Regions from separate parts of the Pseudogracilibacillus sp. SE30717A genome, predicted to be linked through region 4. Evidence: riboswitches for the same ligand, from Rfam matches in the RefSeq annotation. Region 4 holds a riboswitch; each other region holds the start of a gene.

Region 1 (5,595 bases), on a different contig from region 4:
TCATTGGATACCAATGTGTCATCCTTTATCTTTAAGTGGAGTGGACATATTATTTGATTGGGAGAAAGTTGAGAATGATAAATATAAACTTCATATAGAAGTAGCGGTTAAAACAAAAGGGTCAACTGGCGTCGAGATGGAAGCGTTAACTGCTGCTTCTGCTACCGCACTAACCGTATATGATATGTGTAAAGCGATCGATAAAGGTATTGTGATCGGAGAAACGTATTTACTTTCGAAAACAGGAGGCAAGTCTGGAGACTTTATTAAAAAATAAAGATAAGAGAGATAGGTGGAAAGAGGGGAATCAAGGTGCAACGTAAAATACCGCAAGCAACAGCTAGACGTTTGCCTTTATATTATAGATTTTTATCAAACTTACATAATCAGGGGAAAACACGCGTATCATCAAAAGAATTAAGTGATGCAGTTAAAGTTGACTCCGCTACAATTCGGAGAGACTTTTCTTATTTTGGAGCACTAGGTAAGAAAGGTTATGGATACAATGTAGATTATTTACTTGAGTTTTTTAAAACTACTTTAGCACAAGACGAAGTTACTGAAGTAGCATTAATCGGTGTAGGAAATCTCGGCACAGCCTTACTTAATTATAATTTTTTAAGAAATAATAATACGAAAATTGCAATGGCATTTGATCGATCTAAGAAAAAAGCAGGTACGTTAATCGGAGGTGTACCGATTTATCATATCGATGATTTAGAAAACGAAATAGGAAATGTGGAGGTAGCTATTCTCACTGTTCCTGCATCTGCTGCTCAGGAGATTTCCGATCGGCTCATAGCAAATGGAGTTAAAGGTATTTTAAATTTCACTCCCGCTAGATTAACCATTCCCGAGCATATACGTATTCATCATATTGACCTATCTGTTGAATTGCAGTCATTTGTGTATTTTTTAAAAAATTATCCGTTACAATAAAAAAGAACCGGAGCAATAAATAAAGCTCCGGTTTTTTCATTTTGATTGATTTTTCTGATGCATACGCAAATAGCGGTAACCCATACCAAAATCAAGGGTGGCCACTAACGCAAGTAAAATCGTGGTCGCATTCCAAACGGTTTCTTTTGCATAAGTAAAAGCTAAATATGCGAAAAATATTCCCATTAAAAAATAAAGTATTGCCATTCTCAAATTACATCAACCCCCAAAAAATATAAACATCGACTTTTCTATTTGCTCCAACTGTTCGGGATCTATAAATATCTGGCCTAAAACAGTTACCGTATTTAAAGTCATATGGACAAAAATTGGAACAATCACTCGCTTTGTTTTCACATATATATAAGCAAAGACAAATCCCATCGAAACATAGATTAGTGTATGAGTTAAGTCCATATGAAGTACTCCAAAAATAGAAGAAGAAATAATAGCGGCCAAGAAAAAGTTCATTTTTTTATAGAGCGTACCGAATAAAATTTTTCTAAAAATTAATTCTTCTAAGATAGGCGCAGTAATTGCAGGAATAAGAAAAAATATTGGATTAAGTTTTGTTAGTTCCACGATAAGTTCGGTGTTTTCTGAAGTCGGATTTATTCCTAATAATTCTATCTCAATATTAACAGCGATAATCTGTACAATCCATGCTAGAAGGACTCCTAACGCTGTCCACCCGATAATTTGTCCAGCAGATAAGGAAGATACGTTATTTTCTTCTTTTATGTCTTTACGCATTAACCATAAGACGATAATTGTGCCAATAATAAAGCCGACAACATTGGTATATAATGCAGCTTCGAATACGTTAACAGTAAAAATAAAATAAATAAAAACTGGAACAAAAGCAGTCACTAGTAACATTAACACGTAAGTTAGAAAAACAAACCAGTATCGTTTTGGAAACAAGTAAATAAACTCCTTTATCAATTAAATTTTACATAAAGTATCATAACATATTTTACGTTAATACACGTGAATTCATCCATCTTCTAACAAACTGCCTTGAAGAATATGGGAATCGAATATTGCATTTACTATAATTGGATGATATAGTAATACAAAACCAAGTTAATTAATAGGAATAATGCATATTAATATAAGGGGGAGAAAATGGATTACGCTGAATTAGAGGCTCGCTTAATCGATATTCGTCGACAATTACATCAATTCCCTGAATTATCATTGGAAGAGTATGAAACAACAAAACGGATAAAGGAATGGCTGACAGAAAAAAACATCGTCATTAAGAGAACGACATTAAAAACAGGTGTTTTCGCAGATATTAAGGGTAAATATGATTCTCCTAAAGTAGCAATTCGTGCAGATATTGATGCATTGCCGATTGAGGAAGAGACAAATTTGCCATATGCATCGAAGGTAAAAGGCAAGATGCATGCCTGTGGACATGATTTTCATACTGCTGCATTAATTGGTGCAGCTTATCTACTCCAAAAAAGTAAAGATACTTTACCAGGTTCCATTCGCTTATTGTTTCAACCAGCTGAAGAGTCTGGCGGCGGCGCTGAATTAGTAAAAGCAGATGAACAATTAAAAGATATCGACTACATCATTGGACTTCATAATAAGCCAGATTTGCCTGTAGGGACAATAGGACTTAAAAATGGCGCCATGATGGCAGCTGTTGATCGATTTATCGTGGAAATCAACGGAAAAGGAAGTCATGCTGCACTTCCTCATGCTGGGCATGATCCTATTGTTGCTTCCGCTCATCTGATTACAGCAATACAGACAATTGTCAGTAGAAATGTGTCCCCTTTGGAAGGTGCTGTAATTAGCATTACAAGGATAGTTGGGGGCAATACTTGGAATGTAATTCCTAATAAAGTAACGTTAGAAGGAACAATTCGTACGTTTAGCAATTCTATACGTCAAGAAGTGAAGAAACGATTTGAATTAGTTGTCCAGCAAACTAGTCTGGCTTTTGGTCAACAAGCGAAGGTGCACTGGTATCCTGGACCACCAGCATTAATAAATGATCTAAAAGTTAATCAGTCCCTTCACCGGACTGCTGAAAAACAGCTATTAACAGTAATTGATCCCGAACCGTCTATGGGTGGGGAAGACTTTTCACATTATTTGGAGGATATAAGAGGTGCATTTGTATTTTTTGGTACAAATGGTACAGAAGATTGGCATCATCCGAAATTTACAATTGATGAATTAGCCTTGATGCCAGCAGCAAAATTCTTGTACGAGAGTGCGAAAGATTTATTAAAGTTAACTAATAAAAAAGATATAGGAGGAGATAGAAAATGAGTAAAGTCGAAAAGCTAAATGTAGAGAGTTTTAATTTAGATCATACGAAAGTTAAGGCCCCATATATCCGTCTAGCAGGAGTAAGTAAAGGAATTAATGGTGATGAAATTTATAAGTATGATCTACGGTTTACACAACCTAACAAGGAGCATATGGAAATGCCGGCTATCCATTCATTAGAGCATTTAATGGCGGAATTGAGTAGAAATCATTCAGATAAAATTGTTGATATCAGTCCAATGGGGTGTCAGACAGGGTATTATTTATCCGTAATTAATCATGATAATTACGATGAAATCTTATTATTAGTAGAAAAAGTATTAGAAGATGTGCTTAATGCGACAGAGGTTCCGGCTTGTAATGAAGTTCAATGTGGCTGGGCAGCAAGTCATAGTTTAGAAGGAGCCCAAGAAAATGCGCGTAAAATGCTTGCTAAGAAAGCAGAATGGAGACAAGTGTTTCAATAGGATTAGTGAAAGATTATTTGAGAAATGCTGTTATATGTGAAAGAAGCCCATTTTAAAAAATAGTTATAAAACGTATTGACGGAAGTAAAATTATGGGATATGATTAAACACAACTTAAATCACAGTAAACATATAGGATAAATAATAAATTAAATATAGTAAACGTAATTCTTATAAAGAGAGGTGGAAGGACTGGCCTGATGAAGCCTCGGCAACAACTTTTGAAGTGATGTGCCAAATCCAGAAAGTTATCATAACTTAAAAATAAGAAGAGATAGTTTGTTATGGCCTCTTCTTAATTAAAAAGGAAGAGGCTTTTTAAATGGAGGAATAAAGATGGGATATGAGTTAGGAATTCTAGATCAAAGTCCAATATTTCCAGGGAAACACGCAACGGATGCGTTTAAAAGTACAATTGAATTAGCAAAAGATGCTGAAGATTGGGGGTATAAACGTTTTTGGGTTTCTGAACATCACCACATGAAAAATGTAGCAGGAAGTTCTCCGGAAATAATGATCGCACATTTATTAGCACAGACTGAAAACATAAATATAGGGTCTGGAGGAGTGATGTTACAACATTATAGTCCATATAAAGTAACTGAGAATTTTTATGTCTTATCTTCCTTAGCGCCAGGCAGGGTTGATTTAGGAATTGGGAAAGCTCCAGGCGGCTTTGATTTATCCACTAAAGCACTACAATACGGAACATTAAACAATGGATCTGATTTTAATGAACGATATACATTTGTAAAACAGTTAATCGATGAGGAAATCCCAAAAGGGCATCCGTTGGAAGGAATTAAAGTAATGCCGGAGCCAATCATCAAGCCAGATGTATTTCTGCTTGGTGGGAGTGCGAACAGTGCAGAGCTAGCAGCCAAGTTACAGACGCATTTTGTTTTTGCGCGTTTTTTAAATAGCGATGATGAAGCTTTAAAAGCAGCCTCCCAGACGTATCGTAATATGTATCCAGAAGGTAAATTGATTGTTGCCGTGGCAGTATTGGCAGCTGACTCCAACAAAGAAGCAGACGATCTGGCAAAAGAGTTAAAACTATACCAAGTTATTTTTGAGAAAGGGCGAAAACTTCTCGTACAATCTGCCGAACAGGTTAATGCTTTGAAGAGACAAACGACAGAATCGTTTGAGGTAATAGAGAAGGAGGTTGCAATAATTAAAGGAACTTCAGAAAAGATAAAGAGTGAATTAGACTTTTTGCATAAGACGTATGATATTGATGAATTTATATTGCATACCCCACTTCAAAAAGAAGATGAAAGAAAGAAGTCGTTTAAATTATTACGTCCAAATAGAATCGGAAACAATAATAGAAAGCAGGTGTCCAATTGAGCAAAAAAATAAAATTAGGGTTGATGATTAATGGTCCTGGTTCCCATATGAACGCTTGGAGAAGTAAAGACGTACCTTTAGATGCAAGTGTAAATATTAAGCATTATATAGAAATAACAAAAATAGCAGAAAAAGCCGGTCTATCCTTCGTTTTTGTTGCGGATGGCTTATATATAAATAAAAAATCAATCCCACATTTTTTAAACCGGTTCGAGCCACTCACCTTACTTTCGGCACTGGCTACTGTTACAGACCGAATTGGACTTGTCGGTACTTTATCGACTTCATATAGTGAACCATATACGGTCGCTCGTCAATTTGCTTCTTTAGATAAAGTAAGTAATGGGCGGGCTGGGTGGAATGTAGTTACTTCCCCTCTAGAAGGAAGTGCAAGTAATTATAATAAAGGTGTACACCCTGAACATGCCGTTCGCTATGAAAAGGCTGAAGAACATGTAAACGTCGTTCAAGGTCTATGGGATTCATGGGAAGATGATGCGTTTATAAGGGACAGAGAGAGCGGTGTGTTTTTCGAAGACGA
Region 2 (5,595 bases), on a different contig from region 4:
TCTGCAATCATGGGGCGTGGACTTGGTAAAGAAGTTGCACTTATTACAGATGGCCGTTTTAGTGGAGCATCTCGTGGAATTTCAATCGGCCATATTTCACCAGAAGCAGCAGAAGGCGGCCCGATTGCATTAGTCGAAAATGGTGATGTGATCGAAATAGACTTACCAAGCCGAACTATGAACTTAAAAGTTTCTGACGAAGAATTGGAAGAACGCCGTAAAAACTTAAAAGAATTTGAACCGAAGATTAAAACAGGCTGGTTAGCAAGATATTCTAAACTCGTTACGAACGCTTCTAAAGGCGGTATTATGAGTATCTAATATTTATAGAGAAGAAGATTCATAGTTGACTAGAAATGCTCAAATGAGCTATAGGATTCTTAGGATTAAACCCGACCATTATTGGCGGGTTTTTCTTTTTTTAATAAATTGTTGGGATGAAAAGGCATCGTAGAGATTTATATAGCGGTCCGTTATTTGGCTGAATCTGTTTAGGATATACAGAATTGGGAATAGATAAATTTAAGCAAAAATTTCACGTCGTTCTCAGTTGGATGGAGGGATAAAATGCCATATCGTGAAGAATTGCCTTACGATGAAGGACCAGACAATACCATAGCTTTTTTAAATGAAGGTTACTTATACATCACTAATCGCAGAATTCGTTTTAACCGAGATATGTTTAAAACCCGTCTATTGGGTGGAAAGCAGGTTGTCTGCATGGCAGGAAAAGAAGCTGCTGAAGTGTTTTATGATAACGAAAAGTTCAAACGTCATGGTGCCGCGCCCAGTCGTGTACTTAATACTTTATTCGGTCAAAAGGGTGTTCAGACACTTGATGGTAAAGCACATGAACAACGTAAAACAATGTTCATGAATTTTATGTCTAAAGCCCGTTTACAGGAGATTTCTGAACTGGTAAAAGAAGAATGGATGAAACAGCTCCCTAAATGGGAACAACAAGATAGCGTTGTACTTTATGAAGAAGTGAAAAGAGTACTTAGCATCGCAATTTGTCGTTGGACAGGTGTTCCAATTAATAGTCAAGATATAGGGATACTAAGTGAGCAATTCGGAGATTTGTTTGAATCAGCTGGAAAAATCGGTATAAAACATATAAAGGGTAAGAGTTCACGTAAGAGCTTAGAGAGCTGGATGGAAGAACTGATCAAAACCATTCGAACAGGAGAAAGTGTTGTATCTGAAACGACACCTTTATACCAGATTGCGATGCATCGTGACTTGGATGGAAGTCTTTTAAGTAAACATACCGCAGCTGTTGAGGTACTAAATCTATTACGTCCAACCGTTGCTATTTCAGTTTATATTGTGTTAAGCGCATTGGCTCTTCATGATTTCCCAGATGAAAAAGATAAACTAAAAGCATCTGATGAGAAAAATTACAAAATGTTCGTTCAAGAGGTTCGGAGGTATTATCCATTTTTTCCGCTTGTTCCCGCCATTGTAAAAAAAGATTTTCTATGGGGAGGACATGATTTCAAGGAAGGAACGCTTGTGTTATTAGATGTGTATGGTAATAATCATCATCCAGACTTATGGGAAAATCCAAGTAACTTTAATTCCGACCGTTTTAAAGACTGGGATAAAAGTCCATTTGATTTCATCCCCCAAGGTGGAGGCGATTATATTACAGGGCATCGGTGCGCAGGTGAATGGTTAACAATCGAAGTGATGAAAACATGCTTGGATATCATGGTCAATAAAATGGATTATACGGTGCCTAAACAGAATCTCAATATGAGCGTCAGGCGAATGCCTAGTGTACCAAAAAGCGGATTTATAATACAGGATGTTCAACGTATTTAAAAAAAGTGTGTACAAGTTTAAATGTAAGCTGCAAAAAAAAGTGCTAGGATAACTTCTATCCTAGCTCCTATGCTTTATCTGCTCTTTTATCATATAAAGTATAAAAAAATTTGTTTTCTTCGTAACAAATTTCAACCTTTATTAACTTCTATTTTCACAAAAAAGAAGCTATTCTATTACAAATAGCTTCCCAACTGAGTTAACTATTTTGCTTTCACAACCTTATGTTCGTAAGGTAAAACAGTTTTTGTTGATGGTACGTAGATAATTGTTGCTATAAATAAACACAGAAGAATCGAGAAGAGGAATATCCCAAGCAATCCATATTCGTATATAACATGAAATTTTAATACTAAAGCAATTAAAACTAATAAACCGGAGAATAATGCATAGTGCCCTTTTCTCGACTTTGATGAAAGGAAATTGAATTCCAAGTTAGCTGCCTGTTGGATCAATGTAATAAGAGCTAAAACACTTATATTCGCTGACATTCCAATCCAAACCGGATGAATATTTAAATAGAATTCATTTGGAGCCCAGCCACCAAGATGGTACCATGTGATGCCAGATAGAAATCCAAAAATCATTGAACCAATCACGGCTTCTTTCGTTGCTACTCTCCAAAACAATACCGCAACAACAGGAGCAAAGGTAGCAGAGTTTCTCATTGTCCATGCTAAAATATTCCACCATGCAGCTTGTTCTGTTCTTAACATACCAAATATAATCATCAATCCTGTCAGCACCAATAGGGAACGTTGAGTATACGTAATAAGCTGTTCTGATGTTGCTTTAGGATAAAGTGCTCCACCAACATCTTTACCTAAACTGGTCGCTCCAGAAAATTGGCAAGGTGCTCCCCAACTTAATGCACAAGCCCAGATACCAAGGAAAAATAATCCAACAAGTGGAGCAGGAAGAACTTCCATTAAATATTGTGGTAAAGCTACTAATCCAAGCGTTGTTTCTGGAACGACGATCGCTGCTGAGATTCCGAATAAAATACCAAAAAAGATAAAAGGAATACCAAAGACGGCAGCTAACTTTAATCCTTTTTGTCCTTCTTCAGGTGTACGGCAGGATAAAGCCATTTGAAAAGCAGCTTGCGCTAAAATGACATTGACCAAAAATGTACCAAACCAAGCCACAATTACTTGAATTCCGGCACTATCTAATTGAAACATTGCTGGGTTTGAGACTGCAAATGAGCGTAGACCATCAATTCCAGGATTGATAAAAAATGCTAGTATGCCGATGATGAACATAATAATAAAAACAAAAAAGTTCATTGTTTGAGTGAGGGCGATTGACCACATGCCTCCAGCTTTCAAATAAAGATATAATAGAAACGCAGTAAAGGCGACTGATAATGTTAATGAAATTCCAGTAAACACATGGACGGCTGAAGCGAAAGCGATTGCGGTAGCAACTGACCACATTGGAAAAGCAAAGGCGGTAATAGCGCCACCAATCCCAAGTGCTGCTCTTCCATAACGGTCTCCAATTAAACCTGAAACAGTGACAACTAATTTTTCGCGAAATGGCCCAATAATGATAAAAGCGATGATCAATACTTGGACAGTCTCCGCAACCCCATACCAGATAGCTGATACTCCTGTTAGGTAAGATAACTCTAGAATGGAAATAAAAGTAGAGCCCGAGAATAAGCCTGTAATGCAAAAAGCAACGATCCATTTATTAAATGAACGACCTCCGACAAAGTATCCAGTCTTATTAGCTTTTTTTCTTGAAATTTGTCCTGCTAAAATTAATCCAAATGTGTAAACAATCGCAAATATTATTAACCACCATCCATATGAAGTCATTATTGCTCACCGCCTTTTTCGAGATAAATCCAATCCAATGTTATGTTAATCCCTGCGTCCAAGAATAAATTATAGGCCGGGCATCTTTTTTGAACGAGTTTTTTTAGTTCTGGAATTCGATGTACACTTTCAGTTGTTTCAAACCATATAGTATTTGTTACATTTTGAAAATGAGGGCTAATATTATCAACCCCTTGCATGCCTCGTCGATCGATTGTTCCAACTGATTCTGATCGCAAGCTTTTAAATGTAAATCCAATTTCTTTAGCGATTGTTTCCACAACAATTAAGATACATCCATTAAATGAACCTAAAATATATTCCATAGGAGTTGGTGCTTCATCACTTCCGCCTAATTTAATTGGTTCGTCAATAGGAAAGGAAAAATTTCGAACGGTATTTATACTCTTCATTTCACCAGTTCTTTTACAACTTGCTATAATTTTCCTATGATTTTTGTTTGATGAGTTAGTTTTTTCTGTGTTCAAGTCTAATTCCTCCTATAAGTATTCGTATAAATTTAGTGGTATTTAAAGGTGTAAATTTCCTGTTTTCATTTAATCAATAAGAAAAGCCCTCCTCTCGAAATGATGAGAGAAGGGCATGTATATAAAACCACGAACATTTCATCTCATCTTCAGAATACAAAGTATTCTTCTGAAATTAGCACCATACAAAAAATTGCTGGTTGCTGAGGCTTCGCAGGGTCAGTCCCTCCGCCTCTCTTAATAAGATTTCTTAATTATTTAATTAATAGGATTATAAACTTACCATTTTAAAAAGTCAATAATTTTGTTAACACGTTTCTTATGAGTAAAAACAAATGCTGATTATTAAATAAGCACACCAATATGTGATATGGAGCAATAACAGCATGTGAGCCTTTACCTTTAGACTCGAATGTAACTTGAATGTTTAGAGAACTACTAGAAGAAAACATAACACTCACAACAGCAGAGTGTCAAAGCAATATCTACTAAATCTAAACCTGCCTAAGAAAGCATGACGCATTACTCTAAAATTGCTTGTGATTATAATACTTAAGTAATGAATGGTACATTGTTTTCAATTCTATACCTCATGCGATCCAAACTATTTTTCATATCAGAACTCATTTTATTAGATGGAAATGAATTTATAAAAAATAAATATGAATATAGCAACCTATACTCGAGAAAGAACGGAATAAGCTTAAATTGATCAATTGAGAAGTTAGACGTTTCACAATATCCTTCAAAGAAATATTTCGTAAATCGTTCATAAAATTTAATATTATCCGTCTTATTCTTCCTGTTTTTTTCTAACGCATGAAAAACTGGTATGGAAGCATCATAGGCATACCAACTTTTTCGAACATCTCCAAAATCCAATACGTACATTTTATTATCACTTATTATTATATTTTGATTATGTAAATCGTGATGGACAATACCATACATATCTTGGTTACACGACATTGAAGATAACTTCTTCATATATGTTCTCCATTTTTTTTCTATTAATTGCCCCTTTCCTTTGGAAAATTTCTCGAAATTTATATCATAATTCCAATCCACAAAAAAATTATCGAGTTTAAAAGCAAAATTTTTTGATATATTATGCATTTTACCTAACGTCTTACCCCATTGTTTAATAAGTTGATTGTCTTCCTCGTAATCTAGTAGAATCTTTCCCTTAACATAGGAAAATGCAACAAGATAAAAATCTTTTTTCATACCCTTTATCAATTCAATTACCATCCCATTTTTCGAAGGTATTGGGGCTGGAGTATGAATACCGTGTGTCATCATTAAGTTTATAACCTCTAGCTCATTTAACAAATACTCTTTTTTGTGAGTCACCTTGTCTAGAAATTTAATCACAATGTTTTTATCACGGCAAAGATAAACATTATTATCAAAACCACCTAAAAGTTCAAGAGTGCTTGAATTATCTATATCAT
Region 3 (5,595 bases), on a different contig from region 4:
GGTAGTCAGTTGATGGAATCTTCTAAACGTCAAATGGGTAAAATTGATCAAATCGTTCAAGAGGCTGTGGAAAAAGTAAAAGGATTAGATGCTCAATCACAGGAAATATCGAAGTTGGTTTCTGTTATCCAGGATATTGCTGAACAAACGAATTTGCTTGCTTTAAATGCTGCTATTGAAGCCGCACGAGCTGGGGAACATGGAGCAGGCTTTGCAGTGGTTGCAGACGAAGTTAGAAAACTGGCCGAACAAGTTTCAGAATCTGTCACAGATATTACAACGATCGTATCGAATGTTCAAACAGAATCAAACTCAGTAACCAATACCTTGCTAGACGGATATAAACAAGTAGAGCAAGGTACAAATGAAATTGAAACAACAAGTGAAAAATTTGATGGAATTAATAAAGCTGTTACCGACATGGTCGACAATGTAAAAATTGTTTCTTCAAGTTTGGCTAGTATCGCGACAAATAGCTATGAGATGAATGGCACGATTGAAGATATTGCGGCAATTTCAGAAGAATCAGCTGCCGGAGTGGAGCAAACCTCTGCATCCACACAACAGACTAGTGCTGCAATGGAAGAAGTAGCTGTGAACTCAAAAGAATTAGCGAACTTAGCCACGGAATTGAATGACCTGGTTCATCACTTTAAACTTTAATACATGAAAAATAGAAATTATGGTAGTGGTAAAAAATCATCGATGACAAAATTGTTTTAGAAGGAATACTTCTAACAATGCCGTGCGTAAGTATTAGTTTACGATTGAAGTAGAATCCTTATTGAAAAGGCTTATGGTTTATATTTCCCATAAGCCTTTATAATCTAGATTGTTGCTTGCTTATTTTCTGTATGAATCACACGTGTTCCCGTGAGTGTATCTTTGACTGGGCATACTTGATCAACATGAGCAAGTAGTGCATCAATATTTGCTTGCGGGGAGGGTGATTTCAGTGAAATCGAATAACGGATTTCTTCATAACCGGGACGTACATTTGGATTTTTCCCTAAAAAGCCATCTGGATCCAGGTCCCCCTCGAGATGAACTTCTACATCTTCTACTTCCACATCAATTTTCCCTGCAAAAGATGTGACGAGCACATTAATGCAACCACCGAGTGCTGCTAATATGTATTCCACAGGGTTTGGTCCTTTGTCTGTTCCTCCTAGACTAGGTGGCTCATCGATGATTACTTCCTTTCCACCAATGTCTGCGATCGATAATACTCCTTCTTTTGCCCATTTTACATCTGATTTAAATGTTACTGTTGCCATGTTAATTCCTCCTTCATTTTTTAAATAAGCCGCTTTTTCTTATTTTGAAGAAGAAAAATAAAAAGCCCTCTTCCGACTAGAAGAGGGCTAAATATATAATTTGATTCCCCTTCTCATCTTTCAGACAATGGATAGTCTGCTGGAATTGGCACAGTACTGATGCAGTCTGTTGCCGAGGTATCGTAGGGCCAGTCCCTCCACCTCTCTAGATAAGAAAATTGCGTTTATTTAATTAGTTACTAATATATACGAGTATAATAATAATGTCAATCATTTTTATCGGGTTAATTGGTTTTGGTTTATAAAAAAATAATTAGTTAATATTTGGAGGGCTGGTTCTGCAAATAGAACCGTTCTTTTGTTTTGTATTAATCTTCTTATTTTTTCAATAAGGAACGGCCTATATGATTAAAAACAACTATTAAAATATTTATTTGGCAAGAGTTAAGTAATGGTACCAAATTCTTATATAAAGAAAATAGGTCTGGTTAAATATATTTATAAATCGGTAAAACCTCTTATGGGATGAATTGTTTTCTACATAGAACTTATATAAATCATGGTAGGTAGAATTAAAAAACTAAAGTGTATAGGTTTCTATTTAACTTTACACAAACTTTTAAAAACCAAACTATAGCCTAAAGAACTAATACTTTATTCCAGTAGGTCATAATGACTGGTCCTTAATAACTTTTCAATTCCCATAAATTAGAACTGTTAAAAAATATAAATGTTCGTGTCGAATAGAGTAACGTAGCTAAGAAACGTTTGAATGATACAATTTCATGTCTATTCTATTAAAATATATTTACAAATATACAATTCAAATAGAAAGATATGTATTTTTATACCTCTTAAGGGTGATTTATTTGTCGAGTAAAGAGAGTATAATTATGCATAAGTATTTCCTTGAAACTAAAGGATTAGTGTAAAATATGTAATGAATTATATCTATTATGGATGTTTAATAATTCGATGTTATATTTATAAAATTTCATAATGTTAAGGTGTGATTAAATTTTGGATGGTAAAGAGAAAATAACAATCGCATTAATAGACAGTCATAAGTTATTTCTCGATGGTTTAAAAAAAATCTTAGAATCAATATCTTTTATAGAAGTAATTGCTCTTGGAAAATGTAAGCATGATGCTTTAAAAGTCATAAATACATTTAAACCAAATTTGTTAGTAATCGACGTACAATTGGTTGAGTTAAAAAATTTAAATCAATTTAATACACCGGATACTAAGATCATCTTATTATCAGGAAATGATTACGACGTTGACTATATGATAGAAGCACTTATTTTAGGTGCCCGAGGGTTTTTATTAAGGTCAATGCAAAGTGAATTATTAATTGACGCAATGTTATCCATAGTTGAAGGTAAATATTGGCTACACCCGAATGTAAGTGATGGTTTAGCTAAAGAATTCACAAAATTACGAAGGAAATATCAATTGAAAGACCTAGATAGTGACATTCAAAGACCATTACATATATTAACGATTAGAGAATGTGAGATATTAGAGCTTCTTGTTGAAGGCGATAGTAATCTGAAGATTGCAGAAAAACTTGGGATCACTGAGTATACAGTCAAAACTCATGTTCGAAACATATTAGGGAAAATGCATGTAAATGATCGTACAAATGCAGTACTATTAGCCATTAGAAATGGCTGGGTAAAAATAGAAAGAGTAAATAACGGTGTTAGAAATGAAAGGATAGAATATCTAGAGCCGTGATAAATGGTTAATACTTCACTGTAAATTCAATATAATTGTTATTTTTACATATTTGAAAGAAATATAGTGTTTATATTACTAGGGTAAAGGATGACTACAAATGAACAACTTAGATGATCGTTTGTTAGTTCATGCATATTTAAAAGCAAAAGAATTAAATTTAGAATCTGAATTTATAAGTTTACTCGAAAAGGAGTTAAACAAAAGAGGACTAATTGTTTCTGATGATTTAAACCAATTAGTCTTTTTTCATAAGAGTAATAATAAAAAGCTAGTAAAGCTAAGGATGAAATAACGACTTTGGAATAAAGTATTGAATAATCCATCAGTTACTATCGCCGTTTTGAAATAATAAAACTGCAAACGACTAACTTCAATTTATTTGAAGTCTGACTCACATAGATTATGGCATTAAGGGTGGTGATAATAGGTAATCAATGCATGAAATTTTCGGCAATTCTATTGACTAAAAAAATGTAAGAGGGTGATTTTTTTAGCTTGAGGTTTTTACCAAGACTGTGACCGTAAAGTGATGGATTTTCTTCTAAGGAGGGCAAAATATTGTGAAAAAGGTATTTCCACTGATTCTAATTATTATGCTAATAAGTTCACAATTTGGATTATCAGCTATTGGGCAGTCAATTGACACGGATCAAGAAAACTTTAAGATTATAGCTGAACCTAGTTCTACGACTGAAAAAGCGGTCATTAATGTATCTGTATTAAATAATGCGATGGATCGTGTTGAATTGTCACTCTCCGAAGATGCAAAAGTGAACATAGAAGCTACAAAAGAACTAGCTGGAGACAATGTTACGATCACGTACGATAAAGAGAACTATAAAGTCATCCTAAATAGAGTAGATGACCAACCAATAGTAGATACAAAAATAGTCTTAACAAATCTAATTGAAACAAACAAGCTACATATTCGAGGCATTATAGATGGTGAGATGACTAACACTCAAGAATATGTATTTACTGTTGATAAAGTAATAGCTGCAAATGATGAAACCTCTACAAGATCAGAAGACGAGCAAAAAAATGAGGATGTAAAGACCTCAGAGCCGGAAAGTAATAAGGAAAGTATAGAAAATGAACGTGAAAAACAAGATTCTGAAAAATCAATGAATGGAAATGAGGAAGACAGTGCAGCGACTAATGAGATTACACCTTTTTCCGGGAATTTAAACGTAGATATTGATATTTCCCCAGTGAAAAATAAGGTGTTGGCAGGAAATGATGCTGTATATAACCTTGTTTTAAAAGTTACTGGTTCACGTTCTGAATTTACAAATGCAAAAATAATAGTTGATTTACCTATTAAAGAGTTTACAAACTTTACACAAGATGTCAGTGAATTAATCATTGACGGAGTGACACCAACTTACGATGAAACAAGTCATCAATTAATCTATGAGTTTGATTCTATCAAACCTGGTAGGTCCTATGAAACGCTCATAAAAGTAAATACGGAAAATGGTCTTTCTCCGAATAACGCAGATTTAGCGGCACAAGCATCTTTTACAGCAGATAATCAGTCAGAAATTACAGATGATGCAACTGTTTCAATCGATGCATCAAGTGCAGTGTCTGTATCGAAAAAATTTAAGGAAGCTCGTTTAAGTGGAGAAGTAAAGAAAGCACCATTTCCAAACAGTTATACGATTTGGGATATTAAGGTGAGTATACCGAAAAAAGATGTAGGTCAAATGTTTATCAAAGAAGGTTCAAAAATTGTCATTAAAGATACATTTAGTAATGGATTAACTTTTTATGATGTCATGAATGACACTCCACAACCTACTGTATCTGGCCGCACATTAACATGGGAGATTGATGCACCAACATTTGAGCAACAAATGGAAGCGGACAGTGAATTCTTTACGATGGATTTACGAGTACGTTTGCGAGTCAATAACGATGAAAGTTTAATAGGGACGACTCAAGAAAATAATGTTAGCACTAGCGTTACTTTTATCGATGATCAAGTCAAAACGGATGCAGCGAAGGATTCGATTACGATTGTAAGTACGGAACAGGCAAATGGTGATATTGAGGGAGCTTGGTATGTACCAACACATGTAGGACCGCTAAATGGAAACGGTGGCATTGCTTCAAATGATTTAAAAAACCCTAATCCTGATGTATACGATGACGCTTACTTAGGGTTTAGTCATGGAATTGCCCCTTTAAACGAAAGTGAATATGGAGATTTTCAAAACTATACGACCATTTTTCGCATTGATTCAAACCTGATCTTGGATAAGATCACTACCCCTGGAAGATTTGAGTACAGACCAAATAGTAACTTTCCGTCAGGGATCCCATTAGCTGAACAGCCCCGTTATAATATTGTGGCCTCTGTTAATGGAGTAGAAAGAGTTTTGGTAGAGGATGCTGAAAATAATCGGGAGTATACTCGAGGTGATCTAGGGTTATCTGAAACGGATAGAGTGGATTATATTAAATACGATTTTACGTATGCACCATCGGGGATGTTAAATATTGGTCGTCCTAATTACTATTTTGAAGTACAGAAAGGGTATACGGGAGAAGTAGTCAATACATTTAA
Region 4 (5,595 bases):
TCCAAAAGTCTTTCCCTAGATAATGCAATATTTCGATTGTTAACCAAAACTTCTAATAATTTAAATTCTTTTGGAGTACATTCAATAAGCTGTTCCATAATAAATACTTGATGGCTATCAAAATCAATTCTTACGTCACCTAGTTCAAAACATTGGTTGTTCTTTTGTGTCCGGCGTAATACTGCCTCCACGCGAGCCAACAATTCTAACATTTCAAAGGGCTTTGTCAAATAATCGTCCGCACCCATAGATAATCCTTTAACTCGATCTGACAAACTATTACGAGCTGTTAAGAAGATTGTTGGTGTTGTTTGTACTTTTTCAAATACTTCAAAACCGTCTTGCTCAGGTAACATAATATCTAAAATAATCAGGTCATATATATGGGATTTTAGTTCAGAAAGGGCGGTCTCTCCATTAAAAACAGAAGTACATTGATGTCCCACAAGCTGTAAATTTTTCTTAATTAGTTCATTGATTGCTATCTCATCCTCAACAATTAAAATGACTGCCAAACATTTTCACCACCTCTAAATTCTAAGAACTTCTTGATCTCTGTAATAACGGGAGTTATATTAAAAATCCACTTCTACTGAATACATACTAATAGTACTATCAATTTATTATAGAGTTGTAAAATACAATAAACCTTTTTATCTTATTAAAAAGTATTACTATTTTTTAAATAGATACTTATTGTAATTCACATCTCTCTCATTATCTGATATATTAGGATATTTCTTCACATGTAGCCTTTCGACAATTACAAATATAATAATATTTCCATTAACTCATCTTCCGCTCATTCATCATAAATAGGTATAAATAAATTATAAATCCAATAAAATACGTTAATATAATGATTAATAGAAAAAATAAAAGGAGTTGACACTTATTGTTTATTAGTGTCGATCCTTATCTTAAATAAATATAGACCTGTTAGAATGGAAAAGAACTAGATAAAGTTTGCTCACTACAATTCATCCAGATTTTAATCCCCATTTTCTTTAGATCTTATTAAATTTAAAGCTTAACTATTTTTCATGTTCTTTTGAAAGGTGTAAACTGCTAATAGACTTATACCTAAGCCATAACCTACTACCCACCAAATATGTGGAAATATGTTTGCATAGTCTCCATCAATCACTGCTCTACCCATATCAACAGCATGTACAAATGGTAGAACATTCGCAATTTTTTCGAACCAGCCCCCTACTAATTCTAAACTAAACCATGTACCTGAGAACCAAGCCGTTAAATTGGTTAGCAAAGCTCCGCAAATACCTGCTACTGCTTTTTCATTAAAAATACTGCCACATAGAAGTCCTATTCCATTGAATAAAATTGCCACTGGTAATATAGTAATAATTGCAAATAAAATATGTAATGTGAACGTCATCCCTAACATAATTGACACAGCATAACAAATGATTACCTGTACCAACGCCATCGGAATTAAAGGTAGTGTATAGCCGAGTATAAAATCATACGCTGTCATCGGAGTTGTATATAATCTTGTTAAGAAGTCACTAAATCGATCTTTTGCTATCATTTGAGCTGAAAACAAGGTCATAAAGGACAAACCAAAGACCGCAATACCAGGCGTTAGACTATTAATATTGAATAAGTCATTCGGGACATTTTGATTAATGAGTGTCATTAAGAGTAAGATAATTATCGGGAAAGCTAGACCAAAGAACAACGAGATTGGATCTCGTATAATTTCTTTCAATGTGCGAGTGCTAAACATCATCATTTTCATAGGTTCACCTCTTCGACTAAAGAAGCAAAAGCTTCTTCAAATGATAATGTAGATGTTTGAGCGATTAATTCTTCAGCTGTCCCAAGCGCTTTTAGTTCACCTTGTTTTAAAATACAAACACGATCTGATAAACTTTCCGCTTCCTCCAAGTAATGTGTCGTTAAAATAATAGTAATATTTCCTTTTAATCCTTTCACTACATTCCAAAGTTCACGTCTTGCTAATATATCTAGCCCTAGAGTTGGCTCATCTAAGAATAAAATATCCGGTTCACTGATCAGTGCCATTGCAATACTTAAACGACGCTTCCATCCACCTGATAACGTTTTACTTCGCTGCTTTTGAAGCGGCGTAAGCGAAAATGTATCTATTATTTCTCTAACTTTTTGTGCACGTTCCTTTTTTGAAAAATTATGCACTCCTGCCATTAGCTCTAAATTTTCTTCTACAGTTAAATTCGGTGCAATTGCTGTTTCTTGTGGAGAGACAGCAATATAATGTTTCACTCGATCTGTTTGTTTCATCACATCATAACCGAAAATAAAGGCTTGACCACTTGTTAACTTCTCTAAACCTGACAGTATTTTAATAAGTGTTGATTTTCCAGCCCCATTTACTCCAAGTAATGAAAACACTTCCCCTTTTTTAACTATTAGTGAAACATCATTAAGAGCTTTTTTATCACCATATGTTTTGGTTACATTTTTTACCTCGATTGCGATCATTCCTCATCCCCCTCTTTATTTAGGAGGACACTGGGTGGAAAAAAGCCCTGCATGTAACTTTTTGGGACAATTGCAAGTCCTCGATCCTCATCTCCCACTATAATAAGTGTATCGCCAGCTTTAATATGAAATAAATCTCTAGCCTCTTTCGGAATGACAATTTGTCCTCGCTCTCCAACTTTCGTTGTACCAAAAAAATGCTTTCCCTTTGATGGAATGGATATACCAGATTCCTGCTCATCGTAGTGTACTAAACTATCAATCGTAACATCGTATAATTCTGCTAATTTGATACAGAAATGTATATCTGGTGTAGACTCTCCTTTTTCCCATTTTGCAACGACCTGGCGAGAAACTCCCAAATCTTCTGCTAATTTTTCCTGTGTAAATGAATGTTGCTGCCTAAGCCTTTTTAAATTCATATTTATCATACATTTCACACCTCCTTCACTAGTATGCTATATATTGTAAACCCGGTCTATCAACAAAGAATAACATTGATGGTATAATTTATTGCCTATGACTTTCCCACAAACTAAAGGCTATCACATGAAAAAAGCGATAGCCTGTAAAGTTAATATGCTTAGTCAATTCAGAATGCTGAATTATTCCAAGGCTGTAAAAATATTAATAGCCTAATTCCTCTTTTGCAATGTCAGTAATAAACTTTAGCTTGTCCCACTGTTCTTCTTCTGTTAATTTATTTCCATGATGAGTAGATGCGAAGCCGCATTGTGGGCTGATACAAATTTGTTCTTTCGGAATATATTGTGTTGCTTCTTTAATTCTTGCTTTAATATTTTCCTTATCCTCTAATTGACCAGATTTGGATGTAAATAAACCTAGCACTACTTGTGGTCCCCCGTTTGGAATATATTCCAGTGGTTTAAAATCTCCGGAACGATCGTCATCATACTCAAGGAAAAACCCATCCACTTTTTCTTTTGCAAATAGTGTTGGAGCAATCAATCCGTAGCTACCTTCAAATGCCCAATTCGAACGATAATTCCCACGACAAAGATGAGTCGTTACATAAAGATCTTCCGGCTTTCCTTCAAGCACCCCGTTAATTACCTTTAACGCTAATTCAATCAATTTCTCTCTTGAATATTTACCGTCATTAAAAGGAATGTCTGGTGAAGATAGACCAGCAATATAAACATCATCAAATTGCAGATAACGTACACCTGCATCATAAAATGCTTGTAACGCATCTCGATACGTCTGTATAATGTCTGCAGCATATTCTTCAATATCCGGATAAATTTCTTCGTTGCGAATACCCTTATTAAATAACTGGTTCGGACTTGGGATTGTCTGCTTGGCAACAGCACGTCCATCTACAATTTCATTGAAGACAATAAAATCTTTTATATGTGGATGGTTTGGATTGAATGAGATTTTACCGACATTTCGTACATCATATCTCTCTGTTTCCTCGTCCCCATTAAATATAAAACCTGTTTCCGGCACATACCCTTCTACCCCATTTAGATGCTCCAGGAAATCAGTATGCCAAAATCTACGTCTAAACTCTCCGTCTGTTACAGCAGACAAGCCAATTTCAATTTGTTTATCAACAATACGTTTTATTTCCTGTGTTTCAATGTCGTATAACTCTTCTCGTGATATATCTCCTGCTTGAAAATCTTTTCTCGCTTGATGAATGATTTCCGGTCTTAATAAACTCCCTACATGATCTGCTTTAAATGGTGCTTTCGTTAATGTAATTGTCATTAATTATTATCCTCTCTCATATTGTTTATTAGAATTAATTCGCTCTTTTTTAAACATTGATGATAATCGTCTTTTCCACCCCTCCTGTAGCCTTGAATTTTTCGGGGTTTTTTAACATCAAAAAACCCCTTCTTGAATAAGAAGAGGTTAATATCACGATAGTCCTTCACTCTTCTCATCTTCAAGCATTTACGCTTCTGGAATTGGCACAGTACTTGTAAAAGTCTGTTGCCGAGGCTTCAAAGGGCCAGTCCCTCCACCTCTCTGGATAAGAAATTAAAACTATTTAATTATTGATTACTAATTTAACTTGACTGAGTAAAAAAGTCAAGGAAAAAATAGTTTAAGATTTTACCTATTCATTATTGCGTGCCTAACATATAGTGTCAAATGACTGTTCATTTGTTTTTTGCGACCTATTTATCCCTATCTACCAGCTTAGCATGAACAACGAAACGTCCTTCATCCGGGTCAAGCGTGTAATCACATGTTGATAACGTCAATATCGTATCATCTTCTTGAACAGAAACATCGGTTGCATAGACGGATCTATTTTTCATTTCATCTACTAACGATTGAAATTCTTCTTCTGTATCAAAATCAGTTTGTATATAATCAAAATCCGTCGTTGTATAATAAGCGGAAAAAACAATAGCATCGTAACTATGATATAACGTATCAAAATGGATGGTTGAATGAGTGTCAAAAAAGTCTTCATCCAAGTATTTTGTTAACTGATTAAACATTGTCTCATCTTTCATCCGATGGCCATATAAAATAAAATTTTTATTTTCTTCTGTTAAATAATTTCGATAATCGGCAAAAATACTTCCTGCTCTAGATTGTTCTCTTTTATAATTACGATCTAAATAATAGGTATTATTTTCTGCTTGTAAGATAGGATAATTTATCTTTGTATCATTAATCTGTATCCATCCGATAATATCTTCGTTAATTTCTTGTAATTCAAGAAATTGTTTTCGAACCGATTGATCATCGCTTGCACTCTTCTGCTCAATACCATTATTATATATTTCTTGGGCTTCAGCTAGTACTTGTCGATTATAGTAATAATCAAGGCCAATCCCACTTAATTCATACAGAGAATAACTAAAAACTACGATACAAATCATTGTAAAAATTCTCGAAAATAATTTTTTTATTTTATTTGGCTTTTTTCTTTCCATTTGATCACCTTTAAATACCTATAGGGATTGTATAAAGACCCGTGTCTTTTTCATTTTTGATCATCATATCAATACCGTAAACTTCCTTCATTAAATCTACCGTAATAATTGTATCAGGATCACCATGGACAAAAACTGTTCCATTTTTCATCACAATAATTTTATCACTATAACGTATCGCTTG

What was found. A riboswitch is a leader RNA that binds a small molecule or an ion and turns the genes downstream of it on or off. The one in region 4 is predicted to bind S-adenosylmethionine.
Region 1: it holds a riboswitch for S-adenosylmethionine, as region 4 does, so the genes downstream of both, SPD48_RS18780 (LLM class flavin-dependent oxidoreductase) here and SPD48_RS17785 (5-methyltetrahydropteroyltriglutamate--homocysteine S-methyltransferase) in region 4, are expected to answer to the same signal.
Region 2: it holds a riboswitch for S-adenosylmethionine, as region 4 does, so the genes downstream of both, SPD48_RS08465 (OsmC family protein) here and SPD48_RS17785 (5-methyltetrahydropteroyltriglutamate--homocysteine S-methyltransferase) in region 4, are expected to answer to the same signal.
Region 3: it holds a riboswitch for S-adenosylmethionine, as region 4 does, so the genes downstream of both, SPD48_RS05490 (OsmC family protein) here and SPD48_RS17785 (5-methyltetrahydropteroyltriglutamate--homocysteine S-methyltransferase) in region 4, are expected to answer to the same signal.

Annotation. Positions count from the first base shown of each region.
Region 1 is NZ_JAXHDF010000015.1:72,634-78,228, reverse strand. It holds gene moaC (cyclic pyranopterin monophosphate synthase MoaC) at 1-277, shown strand, start outside; gene SPD48_RS18805 (redox-sensing transcriptional repressor Rex) at 307-939, shown strand; gene SPD48_RS18800 (YdiK family protein) at 976-1,146, opposite strand; gene SPD48_RS18795 (CPBP family intramembrane glutamic endopeptidase) at 1,159-1,863, opposite strand; gene SPD48_RS18790 (amidohydrolase) at 2,068-3,234, shown strand; gene SPD48_RS18785 (S-ribosylhomocysteine lyase) at 3,231-3,701, shown strand; SAM riboswitch class I at 3,870-3,972, shown strand; gene SPD48_RS18780 (LLM class flavin-dependent oxidoreductase) at 4,038-5,054, shown strand; gene SPD48_RS18775 (LLM class flavin-dependent oxidoreductase) at 5,078-5,595, shown strand, end outside.
Region 2 is NZ_JAXHDF010000004.1:298,615-304,209, reverse strand. It holds gene ilvD (dihydroxy-acid dehydratase) at 1-321, shown strand, start outside; gene SPD48_RS08475 (cytochrome P450) at 568-1,827, shown strand; gene SPD48_RS08470 (sodium:solute symporter family protein) at 2,031-3,653, opposite strand; gene SPD48_RS08465 (OsmC family protein) at 3,653-4,141, opposite strand; SAM riboswitch class I at 4,282-4,388, opposite strand; gene SPD48_RS08460 (phosphotransferase enzyme family protein) at 4,694-5,595, opposite strand, start outside.
Region 3 is NZ_JAXHDF010000003.1:64,986-70,580, forward strand. It holds gene SPD48_RS05485 (methyl-accepting chemotaxis protein) at 1-663, shown strand, start outside; gene SPD48_RS05490 (OsmC family protein) at 828-1,277, opposite strand; SAM riboswitch class I at 1,388-1,493, opposite strand; gene SPD48_RS05495 (response regulator transcription factor) at 2,298-3,020, shown strand; gene SPD48_RS05500 (sporulation histidine kinase inhibitor Sda) at 3,121-3,315, shown strand; gene SPD48_RS05505 (SpaH/EbpB family LPXTG-anchored major pilin) at 3,584-5,595, shown strand, end outside.
Region 4 is NZ_JAXHDF010000013.1:42,731-48,325, forward strand. It holds gene SPD48_RS17765 (response regulator transcription factor) at 1-515, opposite strand, end outside; gene SPD48_RS17770 (ABC transporter permease) at 1,031-1,762, opposite strand; gene SPD48_RS17775 (ABC transporter ATP-binding protein) at 1,759-2,487, opposite strand; gene SPD48_RS17780 (helix-turn-helix domain-containing protein) at 2,484-2,918, opposite strand; gene SPD48_RS17785 (5-methyltetrahydropteroyltriglutamate--homocysteine S-methyltransferase) at 3,115-4,224, opposite strand; SAM riboswitch class I at 4,397-4,499, opposite strand; gene srtB (class B sortase) at 4,641-5,411, opposite strand; gene SPD48_RS17795 (ABC transporter ATP-binding protein) at 5,422-5,595, opposite strand, start outside.